Regions from separate parts of the Streptomyces sp. NPDC058985 genome, predicted to be linked through region 3. Evidence: riboswitches for the same ligand, from Rfam matches in the RefSeq annotation. Region 3 holds a riboswitch; each other region holds the start of a gene.
The links. A riboswitch is a leader RNA that binds a small molecule or an ion and turns the genes downstream of it on or off. The one in region 3 is predicted to bind cyclic di-AMP.
Positions count from the first base shown of each region.

Region 1: another riboswitch for cyclic di-AMP. It lies ahead of ACFW01_RS03530 (peptidoglycan DD-metalloendopeptidase family protein); the one in region 3 lies ahead of ACFW01_RS30400 (transglycosylase family protein).
Region 2: another riboswitch for cyclic di-AMP. It lies ahead of ACFW01_RS17420 (M23 family metallopeptidase); the one in region 3 lies ahead of ACFW01_RS30400 (transglycosylase family protein).
Region 4: another riboswitch for cyclic di-AMP. It lies ahead of ACFW01_RS20275 (C40 family peptidase); the one in region 3 lies ahead of ACFW01_RS30400 (transglycosylase family protein).

Region 1 is NZ_JBHYJX010000003.1:94,297-98,737, reverse strand. Features, by position in the region: gene ACFW01_RS03545 (XRE family transcriptional regulator) at 1-242, shown strand, start outside; gene ACFW01_RS03540 (DUF6126 family protein) at 248-361, shown strand; gene ACFW01_RS03535 (tyrosine-protein phosphatase) at 390-1,187, opposite strand; cyclic di-AMP (ydaO/yuaA leader) riboswitch at 1,614-1,771, shown strand; gene ACFW01_RS03530 (peptidoglycan DD-metalloendopeptidase family protein) at 1,776-2,696, shown strand; gene ACFW01_RS03525 (SGNH/GDSL hydrolase family protein) at 2,902-3,687, shown strand; gene ACFW01_RS03520 (TetR/AcrR family transcriptional regulator) at 3,744-4,364, opposite strand.
Region 2 is NZ_JBHYJX010000017.1:29,948-34,388, reverse strand. Features, by position in the region: gene ACFW01_RS17430 (M16 family metallopeptidase) at 1-333, shown strand, start outside; gene ACFW01_RS17425 (M16 family metallopeptidase) at 330-1,718, shown strand; cyclic di-AMP (ydaO/yuaA leader) riboswitch at 1,910-2,074, shown strand; gene ACFW01_RS17420 (M23 family metallopeptidase) at 2,087-2,851, shown strand; gene ACFW01_RS17415 (GntR family transcriptional regulator) at 3,052-3,747, shown strand; gene ACFW01_RS17410 (FAD-dependent monooxygenase) at 3,893-4,441, opposite strand, start outside.
Region 3 is NZ_JBHYJX010000044.1:44,621-49,061, reverse strand. Features, by position in the region: gene ACFW01_RS30410 (cytochrome P450) at 1-297, shown strand, start outside; gene ACFW01_RS30405 (transglycosylase family protein) at 440-1,465, shown strand; cyclic di-AMP (ydaO/yuaA leader) riboswitch at 1,649-1,815, shown strand; gene ACFW01_RS30400 (transglycosylase family protein) at 1,819-2,520, shown strand; gene eno (phosphopyruvate hydratase) at 2,756-4,036, shown strand; gene ACFW01_RS30390 (septum formation initiator family protein) at 4,136-4,441, shown strand, end outside.
Region 4 is NZ_JBHYJX010000021.1:120,609-125,049, forward strand. Features, by position in the region: gene ACFW01_RS20255 (8-amino-7-oxononanoate synthase) at 1-309, shown strand, start outside; gene ACFW01_RS20260 (DUF397 domain-containing protein) at 355-585, opposite strand; gene ACFW01_RS20265 (helix-turn-helix transcriptional regulator) at 607-1,467, opposite strand; gene ACFW01_RS20270 (ATP-binding protein) at 1,682-2,188, shown strand; gene ACFW01_RS20275 (C40 family peptidase) at 2,229-2,702, opposite strand; cyclic di-AMP (ydaO/yuaA leader) riboswitch at 2,706-2,853, opposite strand; gene ACFW01_RS20280 (hypothetical protein) at 3,222-3,530, opposite strand; gene ACFW01_RS20285 (ATP-dependent Clp protease proteolytic subunit) at 3,538-4,173, opposite strand; gene ACFW01_RS20290 (VOC family protein) at 4,277-4,441, opposite strand, start outside.

The DNA of each region.
Region 1 (4,441 bases), on a different contig from region 3:
TCGTGCGGGTGCACCCCGGCGAGGAGTGGCTGCACGTGCTCAGGGGCCGTCTGCGGCTGCGCCTCGGGGACACCGAGCACCGGCTCGGTGTGGGGGACGGCGCCCACTTCGACTCGCTGACCCCGCACCGGATCGCGGCACAGGATCCCGAAGGGGTCGAGCTGCTCTTCGTCCACACCCTGCTGCAGAGCCCGACGGCCGCGCTGTGCCTCGGCCCGACGCCCCCCGGGGAGATGCCGTGAGATCCATGGAGGAGAAGTTCCCGCGCGCCCTGTGGGTGCGGCTGCTCATCTACATCGCCCTGGGACACGTCTTCGGCGGCTTCCTCTACCTGCTCTTCGAGGTGGGCGCCGGCCGCTAGCGGCCGGGCGGACCGCTGCCGCGCCGGATCAGTCCAGCATCCGCTCGCGCAGCCGCTCCCGGGCCGCCGGGGTGAGGTGCAGGCCCTGCTCCAGGTAGGCGTCGACGCCGCCCCAGGTCTCCTCGACGGTGTCGAAGGCCGCCGCCAGGTACTCGGCGCGCGCGTCGAACAAGGGACTCAGCAGCTCCATGACCTCGGGGGAGTAGGCCGAGGCGGCGGAGCCGCCGCGGCGCACCTTGTAGCGGCGGTGCGTGGCGTTCGACTTGAGGTAGTCGTCGAGGACGGCATCGCGCTCGACACCGAGCGCGAGCAGCGTGACCGCGATCGACAGGCCCGCGCGGTCCTTGCCGGCCGCGCAGTGCATCAGGGCGGGGACGCTGTCCTCGGCCAGCGCGTGCAGCACCCGGGAGTGCTCCTCCGTGCGCTCCGTGATGATCGTGCGGTAGGACGCGATCATCCGTCGGGCGCCCTTGCCGTCGGCCAGGATCGCGTGCAGCTGGTCGAGGTCGCCGTCGCGGACCATCTTCCAGAACTCGGCGCCGTCGGCCGGGTCGCTCAGCGGCAGGTTCACATTGCGCACGCCCGGCAGCTCGACGTCGGGGCCTTCCAGCTTCTGGTCGGCCGCGTTGCGGAAGTCGAAGATGGTGTGCAGGCCGAGGGTGGCCAGGAAGGCGGCGTCCTCCCCGGTGGCGTGCGCCAGGTGGCCGCTGCGGAACAGCACGCCATGCCGCACCCGTCGCCCGTCCGCGGCCGGCAGTCCGCCGACGTCCCGGAAATTGCGCACACCGGTCAGCTCGGGTTCGGTCGACGGGACCTGCTGCGTCACGGGGACTCCTCCCACTCCGCCCCGCCGACGCTGCTCGGCGGCGGGCTCGCCTCGACGATACGGCATCCCCTGGCTGCGCCCATGAGTTGTCCACAGGGGATTAAGGGCGACCTCGCACCTTCTGTCCGAATTGATGCCTTAATCCCAACTGGCGTTGAATTGCGAAAGGGTGGAGAAGTGGCGCGTGAGCAGCGTCATATCCGTAACCGTGCGTCGTCCGTCATGTCCACGTAATCAAGCCGGTTTTCAAGGATGTTCACACGAAAAGCCATTCCCCGAATCGACGGAGTGTGACCGGAAATTCCCGTAAAGGATCAATCGGAACACCTTCTGGTGGAACCCTTCGCTTGTCCGGGTGCGTCTTGGTCCCTTACGTTCACCACCGATCCGGACGGACGCCTAATCCTGCCGCCGACCGGAGCCCACTCTCATCCACCACCCGTACCCGGCAGGAGCGGGGGACCCACAGGTACGAATGCCTGTTCCGGTTCCCGGAACGGCTTGGGGTGAAGCCGCGTTTCGGCGCGGCCGGGCATCTCCAGCCCGAACCCGACAGCTCACCTCGCAGGCGCCGGAGAGGAATTCGCCATGCCCGCGAAGGGTAAGCACCGCCGTACCAGGGCCATGCGCCTGACCCGCACCATCGCCGTCGCCGGAACCGGTGGCGCCGCGCTCGCCCTCCCGCTGATCGGGGCCGCCGGCGCCAACGCCGCTCCCGCGCACTCCGTTTCCGAGCAGTCCGTCCAGTCCATTGCGGCGACGGCGAAGAAGGCCGCCGCGAGTGGCGCCGAGAAGAACTCGGACGCGCGGACCTACACCGTCAAGAGCGGCGACTACCTCTCCCGGATCGCCGACGAGCAGAACGTCGACGGCGGCTGGAAGAAGCTCTACGAGGACAACCGCCAGGCCGTCGGTTCGGACCCGTCGCTGATCCACCCCGGCCTGAAGCTCTCGGTCGGCGCCAAGACCGCCCAGTCGGAGAAGCCGGCCGCCGAGAAGCCCGCCGCCGAGAAGCCGGCCGAGGCGGAGAAGCCCGCCGCCAAGCCGGCCGAGAAGTCCACGGACGCCGAGAAGGCCTCCACCTCGGACGCCGGCACCAGCAGCGGCTACACCTCCCCCGTCGCGGGCGGCACCGTCGGTACCCCGTACCACCAGTCCGGCAGCATGTGGTCCAGCGGCTACCACACCGGCACCGACTTCGTCGTCCCGACCGGCACCCCGCTCAAGGCCGTCGGCGCGGGCACCGTCGTCTCCGCCGGCCCCGGCGGTGCGTACGGCAACCAGGTCGTCATCCAGCTCGCCGACGGCCACTACGCCCAGTACGCCCACCTCTCCTCCCTCTCCGTCTCCGCCGGCCAGTCGGTGACGGCGGGCCAGCAGGTCGGCCTCTCGGGTGCCACCGGCAACGTGACCGGTCCGCACCTGCACTTCGAGATCCGCACCACGCCGGACTACGGGTCGGACATCGACCCGGTCGCGTTCCTGCGCTCGCACGGCGTCTCTCTCTGACGCACGGCCAGGGCGCAGCCCCCACACCACCGAAGGCCGGACCCCGATCCCCGGGTCCGGCCTTCGGTGTATTCCGCAATTGACCAAGCCTTTAGGCGTGGCCTTTCTCACCGACCGTCAACCCCTGCCTACGGTCGCGTAGGTCACATTCCAAGGTGAATCATGGCCCGATGTGGCAGACGATTCGAAGAATGACAGCAGAGCAGTGATCGGGTCGTACGTGGCGCTGGGGGACAGCTTCACCGAGGGCGTCGGCGACCGCGGCCCCGACGGGGCGTTCGTCGGCTGGGCCGACCGATTCGCCGTACTGCTCGCGGACCGGCGCCCCGAGGGCGACTTCACCTACGCGAACCTCGCCGTGCGCGGCAGGCTGCTCGACCAGATCGCGGCCGAACAGGTCCCCCGAGTCGCCGAACTCGCGCCGGACCTCGTCTCGTTCGCGGCCGGCGGCAACGACATCCTCCGGCCCGGCACCGACCCCGACGAGGTGGCCGAGCGGTTCGAGCGGGCGGTGGCCGCGCTGGCCGAAGCGGCCGGCACCGTCCTCGTGACGACCGGGTTCGACACCCGCGGCGTGCCCGTGCTCAGGCATCTGCGCGGCAAGATCGCCACGTACAACGGACACGTCCGCGCCATCGCCGACCGGTACGGCTGCCCGGTGCTCGACCTCTGGTCGCTCCGCAGCGTCCAGGACCGCAGGGCGTGGGACGCCGACCGCCTGCACCTGTCGCCGGAGGGCCACACACGGGTGGCGCTGCGCGCCGGACAGGCGCTCGGCCTGCCCGTGCCGGCCGACCCGGACCAGCCCTGGCCGCCGCTGCCCTACCGCGCCGCGCTGGACGTACGCCGGGACGACGTGCACTGGGCCCGCGAGTACCTGGTGCCGTGGATCGGGCGCCGGCTGCGCGGCCAGTCCTCGGGCGACCACGTGACCGCCAAGGGGGCGCTGTCGCCGCACGACATCAAGACGCGGATCGCCTCGGTGGCGTGACGGCGTCGTGCGGGCGGGCCGGCTGCGGAGGCCGGCTGCGGACGGGGTACGGCGGGTCAGCGGCGGGGGTGGCCCAACGCCTCCCGCGGCAGGCCCAGTTCCCGGGCGAGTGCCTCGTCCGTCCACTCCCGCGCCCGGGCCCGCGACACCGTGCCCCCGTACGACGTCAGTTGCACGGCGAGCCCGTCGAGGAGCGCGGTCAGCCGCAGGGCCGCGCCCTCGGGGTCCGGGCAGGGGAACTCCCCGGCGGCCACCCCCTCGGCGATGACCTCGGCGATCGCGGCCTTCCACCGGCGGTCCAGGTCGCGCGTGACGTCCCGCAGCACGGGCTCGCGCAGCGCCGCCGCCCAGCCCTCGATCCACAGCCGCCAGCCCTTGGCCTGCCCCGTCGGGGCGTACCACCGCACGGCGGCCCGCAGACGGCGCACCGCCGACGTACGGCGGCCGAGCAGTCCGCGCAGATGAGCCAGATCGTCCTCGGCGGCCCGGGCGAAGGCGGCGGCGACCAGCTTCTCCTTCGTGGAGAAGTGGTAGAGCACCAACGCGTTGCTCACCCCGAGCGCGGACGCCACGTCGGCGATCCGCAGCGCCGCGACACCTCGCGCCGATATCTGCTCGACGGCCGCGCGCAGCAGCTCCTCGCGCCGCTCGGCCACACTCAACCGGACTCGCACCACGCCCCGTCCCCCAAGCTCCGGACACGATCAGTCGGTGTCACACGAGACGACCATAATGAGAGCCTGACCCAATCCAC
Region 2 (4,441 bases), on a different contig from region 3:
GAGCTGGCCCGGTTCGCCGAGGAGGGCCCCACCGCCGAGGAGATGGAGCGCGCCCAGGCCCAGCTGGAGCGCGAATGGCTGGACCGGCTGGGCACGGTCGCCGGACGCGCCGACGAACTGTGCCGGTACGCCGTGCTGTTCGGCGACCCGCAGCTCGCCCTCACCGCCGTGCAGCGGGTGCTCGAGGTGACGGCGGCGGAGGTCCAGGAGGTCGCCAAGGCCCGCCTGCGCCCCGACAACCGCGCGGTGCTCGTCTACGAGCCGACCGCCCCCACCGACGAGCACGCCGCCGAGAACGACGCCACCGACGAGAACGAGGAGGCGGCCAAGTGACCGACCTCGCCACCATGGACTTCCACGCCCAGCCGCAGGCCGGCGAGCCCAAGCCGTGGGCGTTCCCCGCGCCCGGCCGCGGCAGCCTCGACAACGGGCTGACGGTACTGCGCTGCCACCGCCCCGGCCAGCAGGTCGTCGCCGTCGAGGTGCTCCTCGACGCGCCCCTGGACGCCGAGCCGGCCGGCCTCGACGGTGTCGCCACGATCATGGCGCGCGCCTTCTCCGAGGGCACCGACAAGCACTCCGCCGAGGAGTTCGCCGCCGAGCTGGAGCGCTGCGGCGCCACCCTCGACGCGCACGCCGACCACCCCGGTGTCCGGCTCAGCCTGGAGGTGCCCGCCTCGCGCCTCGCCAAGGCGCTCGGCCTCGTCGCCGACGCCCTGAGGGCACCCGCCTTCGCGGACAGCGAGGTCGAACGGCTGGTCCGCAACCGCCTCGACGAGATCCCGCACGAGCTGGCCAACCCGGCCCGCCGCGCGGCCAAGGAGCTCTCCAAGGAGCTGTTCCCGGCCGGGACCCGCATGTCGCGCCCGCGCCAGGGCACCGAGGAGACGGTCGAGGCCATCGACTCCGGCTCCGTACGCGCCTTCTACGAGAGGCACGTCCGCCCCGCCACGGCCACCGCCGTGGTCGTCGGCGACCTCACCGGCCTCGACCTGGACGCGCTGCTGGGCGAGACCCTGGGCGCGTGGACCGGCTCCGCCGCCGAACCCCGTCCCGTGCCGCCGGTGACCGCCGACGACCGGGGCCGCGTCGTCATCGTGGACCGGCCCGGCGCCGTCCAGACGCAGCTGCTGATCGGCCGCACCGGATCCGACCGGCACGACCGCGTGTGGCCCGCACAGGTGCTCGGCACCTACTGCCTCGGCGGCACTCTCACCTCCCGCCTGGACCGCGTCCTGCGCGAGGAGAAGGGCTACACCTACGGCGTTCGGGCCTTCGGGCAGGTGCTGCGGTCCGCGCCGGACGGCACCGGCGCCGCCATGCTCGCCATCAGCGGCTCCGTCGACACCCCGAACACCGGCCCCGCCCTGGAGGACCTGTGGACGGTGCTGCGCAAGCTCGCCGCGGAGGGGCTCACCGACCCCGAGCGCGACGTGGCCGTGCAGAACCTGGTGGGCGTGGCGCCGCTGAAGTACGAGACGGCCGCGGCCGTGGCGAGCACCCTGGCCGACCAGGTCGAGCAGTACCTGCCCGACGACTACCAGGCGACCCTCTACCGTCAACTGGCCGCCACGGGCACCGTGGAGGCCACGGCGGCGGTCGTGAACGCCTTCCCGGTCGACCGTCTGGTGACCGTCCTCGTCGGTGACGCCGCACAGATCAAGGAGCCCGTCGAGGCCCTCGGCATCGGTGAAGTCACCGTGGTGGCGGCCGAGTAGCGGCACGCGCGGAGAGCGGCCCCAGTGACCGGAGTGTCACCGGGGCCGCCGTTTGTCCGAATTGAGGGAGAGGCTGCCCGTCTGCCCTGTGGCATGCGCTACAAAAGTCTTGTTGCGTTTGAGGATTGAACGCAGCCCCGTTTAGCGTCATCCGGGCTGTTCGTCAGGCAGTGCGCCGCACCCGCGGCACCGGACAGTCATCGCCGAGTCCCCACATGGCGCGAGCCAGGGGAGCCGGGGACCCATCGCAGTCCCTGGGGTGAATCGGACGCCCGCGCGTGTCGCGAGGGGGCCCGTAGGAGACCTTCCTGCTCCGAACCCGTCAGCTAACCCGGTAGGCGAGAGGGAAGGAAAGGACCAGCCTCTACATGGCGTTCACGCGCGCCACCGGGAAGCACCGGCGTCCCAGCAAGATGCATCGCAGTACCGCCCGCGCGGCGGGTGTCGCGGCTCTCGCCACCACCGGCGTCGTCGGCACCCTCGCGGCACCGGCGCTCGCCGCCGAGCCCCAGGCGGAACGGAGCGGACTCACCCCGGTCATCACCATCGGCGACTCCCTGGCCGAGGAGATCGACGCCCAGGCCCTCGCACAGCGGCAGGCCGCCGCGGACGCCGCCGCCCGTGAGGCGGCCCAGGAGGCCGCGCGCGAGCGGGCCGCCGAGGCGGCCAAGGAGGCACGCGAGGCCAAGGAGCGCGCCGCGCGGGAGGCGGAGCGCAAGCGCCTCAACACGTTCGTTCCGCCGATCACCTCGTCCTACGTCTCCACCGCGTACCAGGCCGGCAGCTCCCTGTGGTCCTCCGGCAGCCACACCGGCATCGACTTCCACGCCTCCAGCGGCACGACCGTGCACGCGGTCGGCGTCGGCACCGTCGTCGAGGCCGGCTGGGGCGGGGCGTACGGCAATCAGGTCGTGATCAAGATGCACGACGGCACGTACACGCAGTACGGGCACCTGTCGTCCGTCGGCGTCTCCGTCGGCCAGTCGGTCGAACCCGGCCAGCAGATCGGCCTCTCCGGCGCCACCGGCAACGTCACCGGGCCCCACCTGCACTTCGAGGCCCGTACGAGCCCCGAGTACGGCTCGGACATGGACCCCGTCGCCTACCTCCGCTCCCACGGCGTGAACGTCTGACGGCGGACCCCGCGACACCACCCGAAAGCCCCGGCCGTCCGAGCCGGGGCTTTTGGTTTTCGTCGGTGCGCAGCCGCCCGTCGTAGGCCAAAAAAGATCCATGAAATCCGCTCCGCCGTCGGAATATCCGCTGGATTGGCCTAGAGTCGCTGGACACGTCAATCGTCGACGTTTCACGGGGATTAAAGCGGAGGTCGGTCATGCGTATTCCGGCGCATTCGGTGTGCACGGCGATCCGGGACGACATCGTCGCCGGCGTCCACGTGCGCGGGGGCCGGCTCACCGAGGAACTCCTCGCCCGTCGCTACGGCGTCTCCCGCGTCCCCGTCCGCGAGGCCCTGCGCACGCTGGAGGCCGAGGGCTTCGTGGTGACCCGGCGGCACGCGGGCGCGTGCGTCGCGGAACCGACCGAACGGGAGGCCGAAGACCTGCTGGAGACCCGTACGCTCCTGGAGCCCCTGGGCGCCGCCCGGGCCGCCCGCCGCCGGACCGACGCCCACCTCAAGGTGTTGCGCGGCCTGGTCCGCCTGGGGCAGGAACGTGCCAGGCAGGGCAGTGGCGAGGATCTGCGCTCCCTGGGCGGCTGGTTCCACGAGACCCTCGCCCAGGCCGCCGGCAGCCCCTCCCTGACGGCGCTGCTGACCCAGCTGCGCCACAAGATCGCCTGGATGTACGACGTGGAGGCGCCGGCCGGACCGGTGGAGTACTGGGCCGAGCACGGCGCGATCCTCGACGCGGTGGCCCGGGGCGACGGCGACCGGGCGCGGGCGCTCATGGCGCTGCACGTCGAGCAGTCGGTACCGGGACACCGCCTGCGATTCGACTCCGGCGGCGGCAGGACGGAGCGTGTGAGGAACCCGCAACGTCCCGTAAACACGGCGAGCCTGCGGCATTAACATGGGTCCCGTATACAAAGAGCAGGAAATTCGGGGGGATTTTCCGCCTGCCGTATTCCTGCCGGTCGGCAGGAATACGGCAGGCGGAATGGTGCGAAAAAAAGCACCCGGTCCGGCAGCGGCGGTGTGAGAACCGAGCGGAGTATCAGCGGCTGCCGAAGGCGGGCAGGGTGAGGGCTGAATGGGCGGGGCGGGGCTCCGGCGCGGGCATGGCGCTGAGGTCGCGCAGTCGGTCGTTGCGCTGCTCCAGGGCGCGCGCGGTGGTCGGGAAGAGGGTGGCGCCGCCCTGGCCGACCAGGTTCTGGTTCAGGGTCACGAAGTCACGGGTGCCGTGTTCGTAGGCGGCGAAGCCCGCGGCGTGGTCTCGGTCGGCCAGGGAACCGGCCAGCATGTAGGCGCCGACGAGGGCGAGGCTGGTGCCCTGCCCGGTGAGGAACGAGGGCGCGTACGCGGCGTCGCCCACCAGTGCGACCCTGCCGCTTGACCAGCGGGGCATGCGGATCTGCCCGACCGCGTCGAAGAACACGTCGTCCGCGTCCTGGAGGGCGGTCAGGATGCCCGGGACCTCCCAGCCGGCGTCGGCGAAGACCTCGGCGAACAGGTCCCGTTGGGCGTCCGGGCTGCCGAAGGCGTCGAAGGGCGGCTGTGGCCGGGCGAAGTTCAGGAAGGCGTGCACTTCGTCGTCGTCCCCCAC
Region 3 (4,441 bases):
CGGGACCCGGAGCGCTTCACCGACCCGGACACGCTGGACCTGGCCCGCCGCGACAGCCAGCACCTGGGGTACGGCCACGGCATCCACTACTGCCTCGGCGCCCCGCTCGCCCGGCTGGAGGGCCAGACCGCGCTCGCCACGCTCCTCACCCGCCTCCCCGACCTGCGCCTCGCCGCGGACCCTGGCGAACTGCGCTGGCGCGGCGGTCTCATCATGCGTGGTCTGCGCACTTTGCCCGTCTCGTTCACGCCGTCCGCGTCAGCGCCCGGCAACGGTGCGTCGTCAAGGCAAACCTGACACGCCCTCAACTCTGTGATCTTCACGTGATCTGCGCGGCATGAACTTGTGACAAGCGATCATCTGCCTATACGTTCACGAATCAGTGTGGCGACGAGCATCACCCGCCGCACGGTCCCCGTCGTCTGTGAAAGGTCGTCGCATGCTCTCCGGGAACGGTCGTCATCGCCGCCCCCGCCAGGCTCCCGCACTGGTCGTCGCCGCCGGAGTGACCGGCTCCGCCATCGCCATCCCGCTGCTCGGCGCCACCGGCGCGCACGCGGCCGGGGCGAACTGGGACCAGGTCGCCGAGTGCGAGACCGGCGGCGCCTGGAGCCAGAACGCCGGCAACGGCTACTACGGCGGCCTCCAGCTCCCCCAGGAGGCGTGGGAGCGGTACGGCGGTCTGGAGTACGCGGCCAGCGCCGACCAGGCCAGTCGCTCCCAGCAGATAAGAATCGCCGAGAAGCTGTACGCGGACCAGGGCATCGCGGCCTGGCCGACCTGCGGGCTGCTCGCGGGTCTCGGCAACCCCCCTGGGGCCACCGGCGCCACGGACGCGACCGGTGACGGCTCGTCGGAGGAGTCGCGGTCCCCGGAGAAGTCGGAGACCCCGGAATCGGCCGAGTCCTCCGCCGGCAAGACGCCCGAGTCGACCACGTCTCCGAACGTGACGGATTCGTCCGAGTCGTCCGCTTCGCCGTCTCCGTCGGAGTCGACCGAGGGGTCGGACTCGTCCCCCGAGACGTCCGGTTCGTCCCCTTCGCCGTCCTCCTCGCCCTCGTCGGGCTCTTCCGATGCCTCGTCCGACGGCAAGGATCAATCCGCCAAGACGGACACAACGCCCGAAAGCAACCCTCACGCCACCGCCGAACCGGAGGCCGCCGACCGCTCGTCGGGCTCCGGCAAGCATCGCGGCGACAGCGCGGACGAGGGCGGGCGCTGGAAGGGGCTCACCGACAGCACCTCGGGCCGGCACGCCTCGCGTGACGGAGGGCCGGGGGACGCCGACGACGGCTCCTACATCGTCCGCTCCGGGGACAATCTCTGGGCCATCGCCGACTCCCTTGGCGTCGACGGCGGATGGCGCGCGCTCTACTCCGACAACGAGCGGGTCGTCGGCCACGACCCCGACCGCATCCTGCCCGGTCAGACGCTCACGGTCACGGGCGAATCGGGCGAAAAGTAGGGGGAGTTCACGTCACGGTTAGAGGCTCTATGTCCGTTTTGGATCTCGTGAGAGATAGGTCTCAGAAGCCGTGATCGTCTTTGAAAATCCGCGGAGCGCGTGTCTACGGTCATGACCGCTCGCCATCGCGGGCCCCGACAGCCGCAACGCCGAATCCTGCCAGCGGCCGTACGGGAACAGTCGTCGCGTAAAGCGCCGAAGGCAGGAGCGGGGGACCCAAGGTAAGTGCCGCACCGGGCAGTTCTGCCGGAGCGGCTAGGGGTGGAGCCGAGTTCCGAGAGGAACCCGGCCGGGCAACTCAACCGGCCCGAACCCGACAGCTCACCTCGCAGGCGTCGGTGAGGGGATCAACCATGCTGTTTTCCGGCAAGGGCAAGCACCGTCGTCCGTCCAAGGCCACTCGCGTCATCGCCGTCGCCGGCGTGACCGGTGCCGCCGTCGCCGCCCCGCTGATGGCGGCCGGCAACGCCTCCGCCGCCACCAACGCCGAGTGGGACGCCGTCGCCCAGTGCGAGTCCGGTGGCAACTGGTCCATCAACACCGGCAACGGCTACTACGGCGGCCTCCAGTTCTCCGCCTCCACCTGGGCCGGCTACGGCGGCACCCAGTACGCCGCCACCGCCGACCAGGCCAGCAAGGCGCAGCAGATCGAGATCGCCGAGAAGGTGCTCGCGGGCCAGGGCAAGGGCGCCTGGCCGGTCTGCGGCACCGGCCTCTCGAACGCCGCGAACACCGGCGGCGGCTCCGGCGAGAGCCAGGACGGCGGCTCCACCGCCGACCGCTCCACCGAGCAGAAGGCGTCCCGCTCCGACGAGCGCCCGGCCGCCGAGCCGAAGGCCGAGAAGAAGGCCGAGAAGAAGACGGTCACCACCCCCACCGGCAAGAAGGTCGAGAAGGGTGACGGCGAGTACAAGGTCGTCAAGGGTGACACCCTCAGCTCCATCGCCGAGGAGCACGAGGTCAAGGGCGGCTGGGAGAAGCTGTTCAAGCTGAACGACGACATCGTCGACGAGGCCGACCTGATCTTCCCGGGTCAGCAGCTGCACCTGAAGTAGGCGGCGCCTGCCGCGACTCCCGCCCCGGTGCGTGTTCCCCGTGCGCACCGGGGCGGGCCCCTTTTCGAAATCGGCTTTGTTTCGTTCGGAAACAATTTACTCTCGGTTCTGTCCAGCGGGTGGGCGATCGGCTGGCCGATCGCCCGGAGCCGGTTAGGCTCGGTCCCGCAGAGCCGACGCGGTCCTGCGGACCCGCGCGTCACACCGAAGCGTCACATTGAAGAAGGAGATGCTCGTGCCGTCCATCGACGTCGTCGTAGCCCGGGAAATCCTGGACTCCCGAGGCAACCCCACGGTCGAGGTCGAGGTCGGCCTCGACGACGGCAGCACGGGTCGTGCCGCCGTTCCGTCCGGCGCCTCCACCGGTGCCTTCGAGGCCATCGAACTCCGCGACGGCGACCCGGGCCGTTACCTCGGCAAGGGCGTCGAGAAGGCCGTCCTCGCCGTCATCGAGCAGATCGGCCCGGAGCTGGTCGGCTACGACGCCACCGAGCAGCGCCTGATCGACCAGGCCATGTTCGACCTGGACGCCACCGACAACAAGGGCTCGCTCGGCGCCAACGCCATCCTCGGCGTCTCCCTCGCCGTCGCCCACGCCGCCTCCGAGGCCAGCGACCTGCCGCTCTTCCGCTACCTGGGCGGCCCCAACGCGCACCTGCTGCCGGTGCCGATGATGAACATCCTGAACGGCGGCTCGCACGCCGACTCCAACGTGGACATCCAGGAGTTCATGATCGCCCCGATCGGCGCGGAGTCCTTCTCCGAGGCCCTGCGCTGGGGCGCCGAGGTCTACCACACGCTGAAGAAGGTCCTGAAGAGCAAGGGCCTGGCCACCGGCCTCGGCGACGAGGGCGGCTTCGCCCCGAACCTCGGCTCCAACCGCGAGGCCCTCGACCTCATCCTGGAGGCGATCAAGGAGGCCGGCTACACCCCGGGCGAGCAGATCGCGCTCGCGCTCGACGTCGCCGCGTCCGAGTTCTACAAGGACGGTTCCTACGCCTTCGAGGGCAAGAACCGCACCGCCGCCGAGATGACCGAGTACTACGCCGAGCTGGTCGAGGCGTACCCGCTGGTCTCCATCGAGGACCCGCTGTTCGAGGACGACTGGGACGGCTGGAACACCATCACTGCCAAGCTCGGCGACAAGGTGCAGCTCGTCGGCGACGACCTGTTCGTCACCAACCCGGAGCGCCTGGCCCGCGGCATCGAGGAGAACTCGGCCAACGCGCTGCTCGTCAAGGTCAACCAGATCGGTTCGCTGACCGAGACCCTGGACGCCGTCGAGCTGGCCCAGCGCAACGGCTTCAAGTGCATGATGTCCCACCGCTCCGGTGAGACCGAGGACGTCACCATCGCCGACCTGGCCGTCGCCACCAACTGCGGCCAGATCAAGACCGGCGCCCCGGCCCGCTCCGAGCGCGTCGCGAAGTACAACCAGCTGCTGCGCATCGAGGAGATCCTCGACGACGCCGCGGTGTACGCCGGCCGCAGCGCCTTCCCGCGCTTCAAGGGCTGAGCGCCGCCGTCACAGGCAGCGTCGTACGTACGTCCCCGTACTCGGTCCCGTACCGTGTGCGGGGACGTACGCACGTGTGGACGGGAAGCGGGGACAGACATGGCGGTGAAGGACCGGGACCGTTTCTCCACCGCGACCAGGATCCGGATCATCGGGGAACAGACCGCGGCCCGGGTCTACCGCTCGCAGACCAAGCGCCAGGCCCGTCGCTCCCGGCTGACCGGCCGGGCCGCGCTGCTCGCGATGGTGCTCTGCTCGCTCGTCGTGGCGCTCGCCTATCCGATACGGCAGTACGTCGCCCAGCGCGCCGAGATCGCCGATCTGCGGCGGGAGCAGCAGGAGACCCGGGACCGGGTCGAGGAGCTGCGCGACCTCAAGGCGCGCTGGCAGGACGACGCCTACGCC
Region 4 (4,441 bases), on a different contig from region 3:
CTGCTGCGCCGCGAGCCGGAGCGCGCGGCGCGGGCCCGTGCCGTCGCCGCCGAACTGCACGCGCGCCTGACCGCGTCGGGCCTGGAGGCGGTACGTCCGGACGCCGCGGTGGTCTCGGTGCGCGCGCCTTCCCCGGAGGGGGCGGTGCGGTGGGCGGCCGACTGCCGTGCGGCCGGCCTGTCCGTGGGCTGTTTCCGTCCTCCTTCCGTGCCGGACGGTGTCTCACGGCTCAGGCTGACCGCTCGGGCGGACCTCTCCGGGGAACAGATCGAACGCGCGGTGCGGGTGATCGGCGAGACGCGACCATGAGTCGGCGTGGCATGGCCGTGTGTCGTCCGACGTCTCGTGGGGTGGTCAGTCCTGGTGGATCCCGGCGGTGAAGGACGTCCAGCTCTCGGGGGAGAAGAGCAGGGCGGCCCCGGCGGGGTTCTTGGAGTCGCGCACCGCGAGAAGTCCGGCCCAGCGGCCGGCCGACGGCCGGGCCGTCTCCACGCAGTTGTTCGCGCCCGTGCTGTAGCTGCTGCGCAGCCACCGCACGCCGGTCAGATCGGTGCCGGCAGGGATGTTCCGGGGAAGTTCGGACATGGAGCCTGACATGGTGCCTCCTTACGCGCCTGCCGCGGTCGCGGCGATGAAGTCCAACGAGTCCTCGGGCGAAAGGGCATGGATCAGAAGGGCGTTGAAGGCCTCGGTATAGGCCTCTAGGTCTTCTTTCCGTTCGAGATGCAGGCTACTCGTCAAGTGGTCGAGAACAACCACGTCCAGATCAGAAGTGCTCGAAAAAGAGAAGATTACGAAAGGGCCGGTGACACCGATGTGCGCCCCGGCGGCAAACGGCAATACCTGGAGCCGGACATGCGGCAGACGCGCCGCCTCCACCAGCCGCTCCAGCTGACGTGCCATCACCCCGGGGCCGCCCACCTGCCGGCGCAGCACCGCCTCGTCCAGCACCGCGCTCAGCTCCAGCGGCGGTTCGCCGCGCAGCACGTCCTGCCGGGCCAGCCTGACCTCCACCAGCGCGTCCAGCCGCTCCTCCGGCATGCCGTCCACGGCGGCCCGCGTCACCTCGCGGGCGTACTCCGGGGTCTGCAGGAGGCCGGGGACCACCGTCGTCTCCAGCGTGCGCATCGCGCCGGCCTGGGACTCCAGGCTGATGAAGTCGCGGTAGGTGGGCGGCAGCACCCCGCGGTAGGCGTGCCACCAGTGGTGCCGGCCGCCCGCGTCGTCGGAGCGCGCCAGCATCACCAGCAGCCCGCGCAGCTGGTCGTCGTCCACGCCGTAGGCGTCGAGCAGTAACCGCACGTCGGCCGGTTTCGCCCCGCTCGTCCCGGTCTCGATGCGGCTGACCTTCGACTGGTGCCAGCCCACCAGCCGGGCCGCCTCCCCGCTGGTGATGCCCGCCGTCGTGCGCAGGGCGCGCAGTTCCGCGCCCAGCTTTCTGCGGCGCACCACCGGACCGTGCTGCATGGGCCACTCCCTTACTCCTTATGGGCCGCCCAAATCCGCTCTGCCGTCGCAGAGTTCACCGCTTCGAGCGACAGATATATGCATATCTTGGCGGATCGCCGTCCTTCACGGGCCGGGTGATGGCAGTCTGGCGGCGAAGCACCAGTCCGGGACCGTACTCGAACCGCCCGCTTCGTGTCGGACCACGGTCCCGTGAGAAAGGGACGACGTTGCCATGGCCGATCACCTGGAAGCATCCGTCACTCTGCCGAGCGATCCCGCTTCGGTGGCCGCCGCGCGCACCTATGTGGCCGGCACGCTGGTGGAGTGGGGCCTGCCGGCGGACGCGGAGATGTCCGACACGGTCCGGCTGATCGTCTCCGAACTGGCGACCAACGCGGTCCAGCACACGCTCGGGCAGTCGCCCACCTTCACGGTGGACCTCGTCCTCGACCGTGACGAGCGGCTGCGCATCGGCGTCACCGACAGCCATCCGCGCTTCCCCAAGCGCCTGCCGGCCGCCGTGCAGCAGGACAACGGCCGCGGCATGGTGATCATCCGCTGGCTGACCGCCGAATGCGGCGGCAAGCTGCGGGTCCGCCCCACGCGGGAGGGCGGCAAGACCGTCTCCATCGAACTGCCCTGGACCGCCCCCGGCACGCCGGCCGCCGCCGAGGGGGTGACGGCGGGGCAGAACGCCGTCATCCCCCTCGGGAGAGCTGCTCGACCCCGGGCTGTCTGACCCCGTGTCACTCGATCACGGGGCGTCTGGCCCCTGGGGGCTACTTGACCCGGCCGTAGGAGACGCTCCCGGTCCAGATCTTCTGCAGGCGTACCACGTCCCCGGTCTTCGGGGCGTGCCAGAGCTTGCCCTTCCCGGCGTAGATGCCGACGTGGTAGACGCTGCGGCCCGAGTGGAAGAAGACCAGGTCTCCGGCCTTGCGCTTCTTGGCCGAGACGTGGCGGGTCTTGTTGTACTGCTGGGCCGCCGTGCGCGGCAGCTTCTTGCCGGCCTTCTTGAACGAGTACAGCGTCAGGCCGGAGCAGTCGAACCTGCGGGGCCCGACGGCGCCCCACCTGTAGGGGGAACCCTTCTTGGATGCCGCGATCTTGAGGGCCTTCGTCGCATGAGCCGCCGCGGCCGCCTCCGAGGAGAAGCCGGGGACCACGACGGAGCCGCCTACCGCGGCGAGAGTGAGGGCCGAGGCCGTACCGGCACGAGCCATCAGGGACGGGACACGATTGAGCGCGAACATGCGCAACCCTTCGTCAGCCGCCTGTGAAGGATGACCTGTCGGATTCGGGCTGGCGAAGTTGCCCGGCCGCACGAGTGCGGCTTCACCCCAAGGGCTGCTCGGTCCGGCGCCTCTCCCACGGAGGCGACCGCTCCTGCGACCCGTCGTGCTCGGGTCCTCCACTCCTGCCGATCCACTTCCTCGCGACCGGTCGTCCGGGCGGCGGCAGGACTCGGCGTCCGCCCGGACCGCCCCGCCGCTGCGGCGGGGGCTTGTCGTCAGTCACGGATCTTGTCTCGCCGGAGGGGGAATTCCCAACGGAACGTGCCTTTTGTGTTGTTACTCACCACCCACCCGTTCGGGTGGACGCCGCTGTGTTCGAGCCGGGGTCGTAGGCGATGACGCCCCCGGGACCAGCGGCGCAGCGGTAGGCGCGGACGTCGGGGGAGGGCGGCCGCGCAACCCGGACCGGTCGTCAACCGGGTGTGTTCCTACGCCGAAAGGAGGTACGTCTTTTGGTCCGTTTCGAACCCCGTCCACTCAACTCTCGGAACACGGCGGAAGACTGAGGCGTCCCGTCCGCCGCTCGCCGTCCAGTACCCGCAGGGCGCGGGCGAGGGGGGGCGCGTGCAGTTCGGTCTCGCCCCGGGCGTGCATCAGCTCCAGCGCGTCACGCAGGGCCGCGGCCTTCCCGACCAGCGCCTGGGCGGCCCGCAGTCCCCGGTAGGTGTCGCCGTCCCGCGCGGGGTTGATGCGCCCGAGCAGGTCGACGACGTCCAGGTAGCGGTCGATCAGCTCCGCCTCGGCGCGGGTCAGGGCGGGCAGGGGCGGCAGTTCCGGTGGCAGCATCGGCCGTTCACCGGGTGCCGGGTGTGCCGGGCGCGGCGGAGCGGTCGGACACGATCCGGTCCACCAGCCCGTACTCCAGAGCCTGTTGGGCGTCCAGGACGGTGTCCCGCTCGATGTCCTCGGTCACCTGCGCCGGAGTGCGGCCCGTGTGCCGTACAAGGATCTCCTCCAGGCGGGCGCGGATCCGTGCCAACTCCTCGGCCCGGATGGCCAGGTCGCTCGCCTGCCCCTCGATCGGCTCGGTGAGCAGCGGCTGACGGAGCACCACCCGCGCCCCGGGCAGCATCGCGCGCTTGCCCGGCGTGCCCGCCGCCAGCAGCAGCGCGGCGGACGCGCCGGCCTGTCCGAGGCAGGTCGTCTCCACGTCGCAGGCGACGTAGCGCATCGTGTCGTAGATCGCCGTCATGGCCGTGAACGAGCCGCCCGGGGAGTTGATGCAGAGGGCGATGTCCCGGTCCGGGGCCTGGTGCTCCAGGTGCATGAACTGCGCCATCACGTCGTTCGCGGAGGTCTCGTCGACCGGCGTCCCGAGGAAGACGATCCGCTCCTCCAGCAGTTTCGAGTACGGATCCGACGTCCGGGCCCCGGCGCTCGTGCGCTCGGTGAACTCGGGCAGGACGTGGCGGGCGGACGGTCGGGTCATGGCGAACCCCTTCTCGTGACGGAACCCTCTTCGGCTGCACTGGCTCCGTATAAAATGTACAGGACGTACATTGTGAGGGGGTGGGAATCGCGCAACCCCGCGATCATTTCCCGTGCGGCGGCTCGTGCAGGCCGAAGAGGGAGCCCTGGTCGTCCCGGCAGAGCGTGAACCGGCCGAACCGGGCCACCGACTCCGCGTCCTCCTCGCCCTCCTCACCCAGCTCCTCCACGGAGCCGCCCAGCTCACGCACCCGGGCCACGGCGGCGTC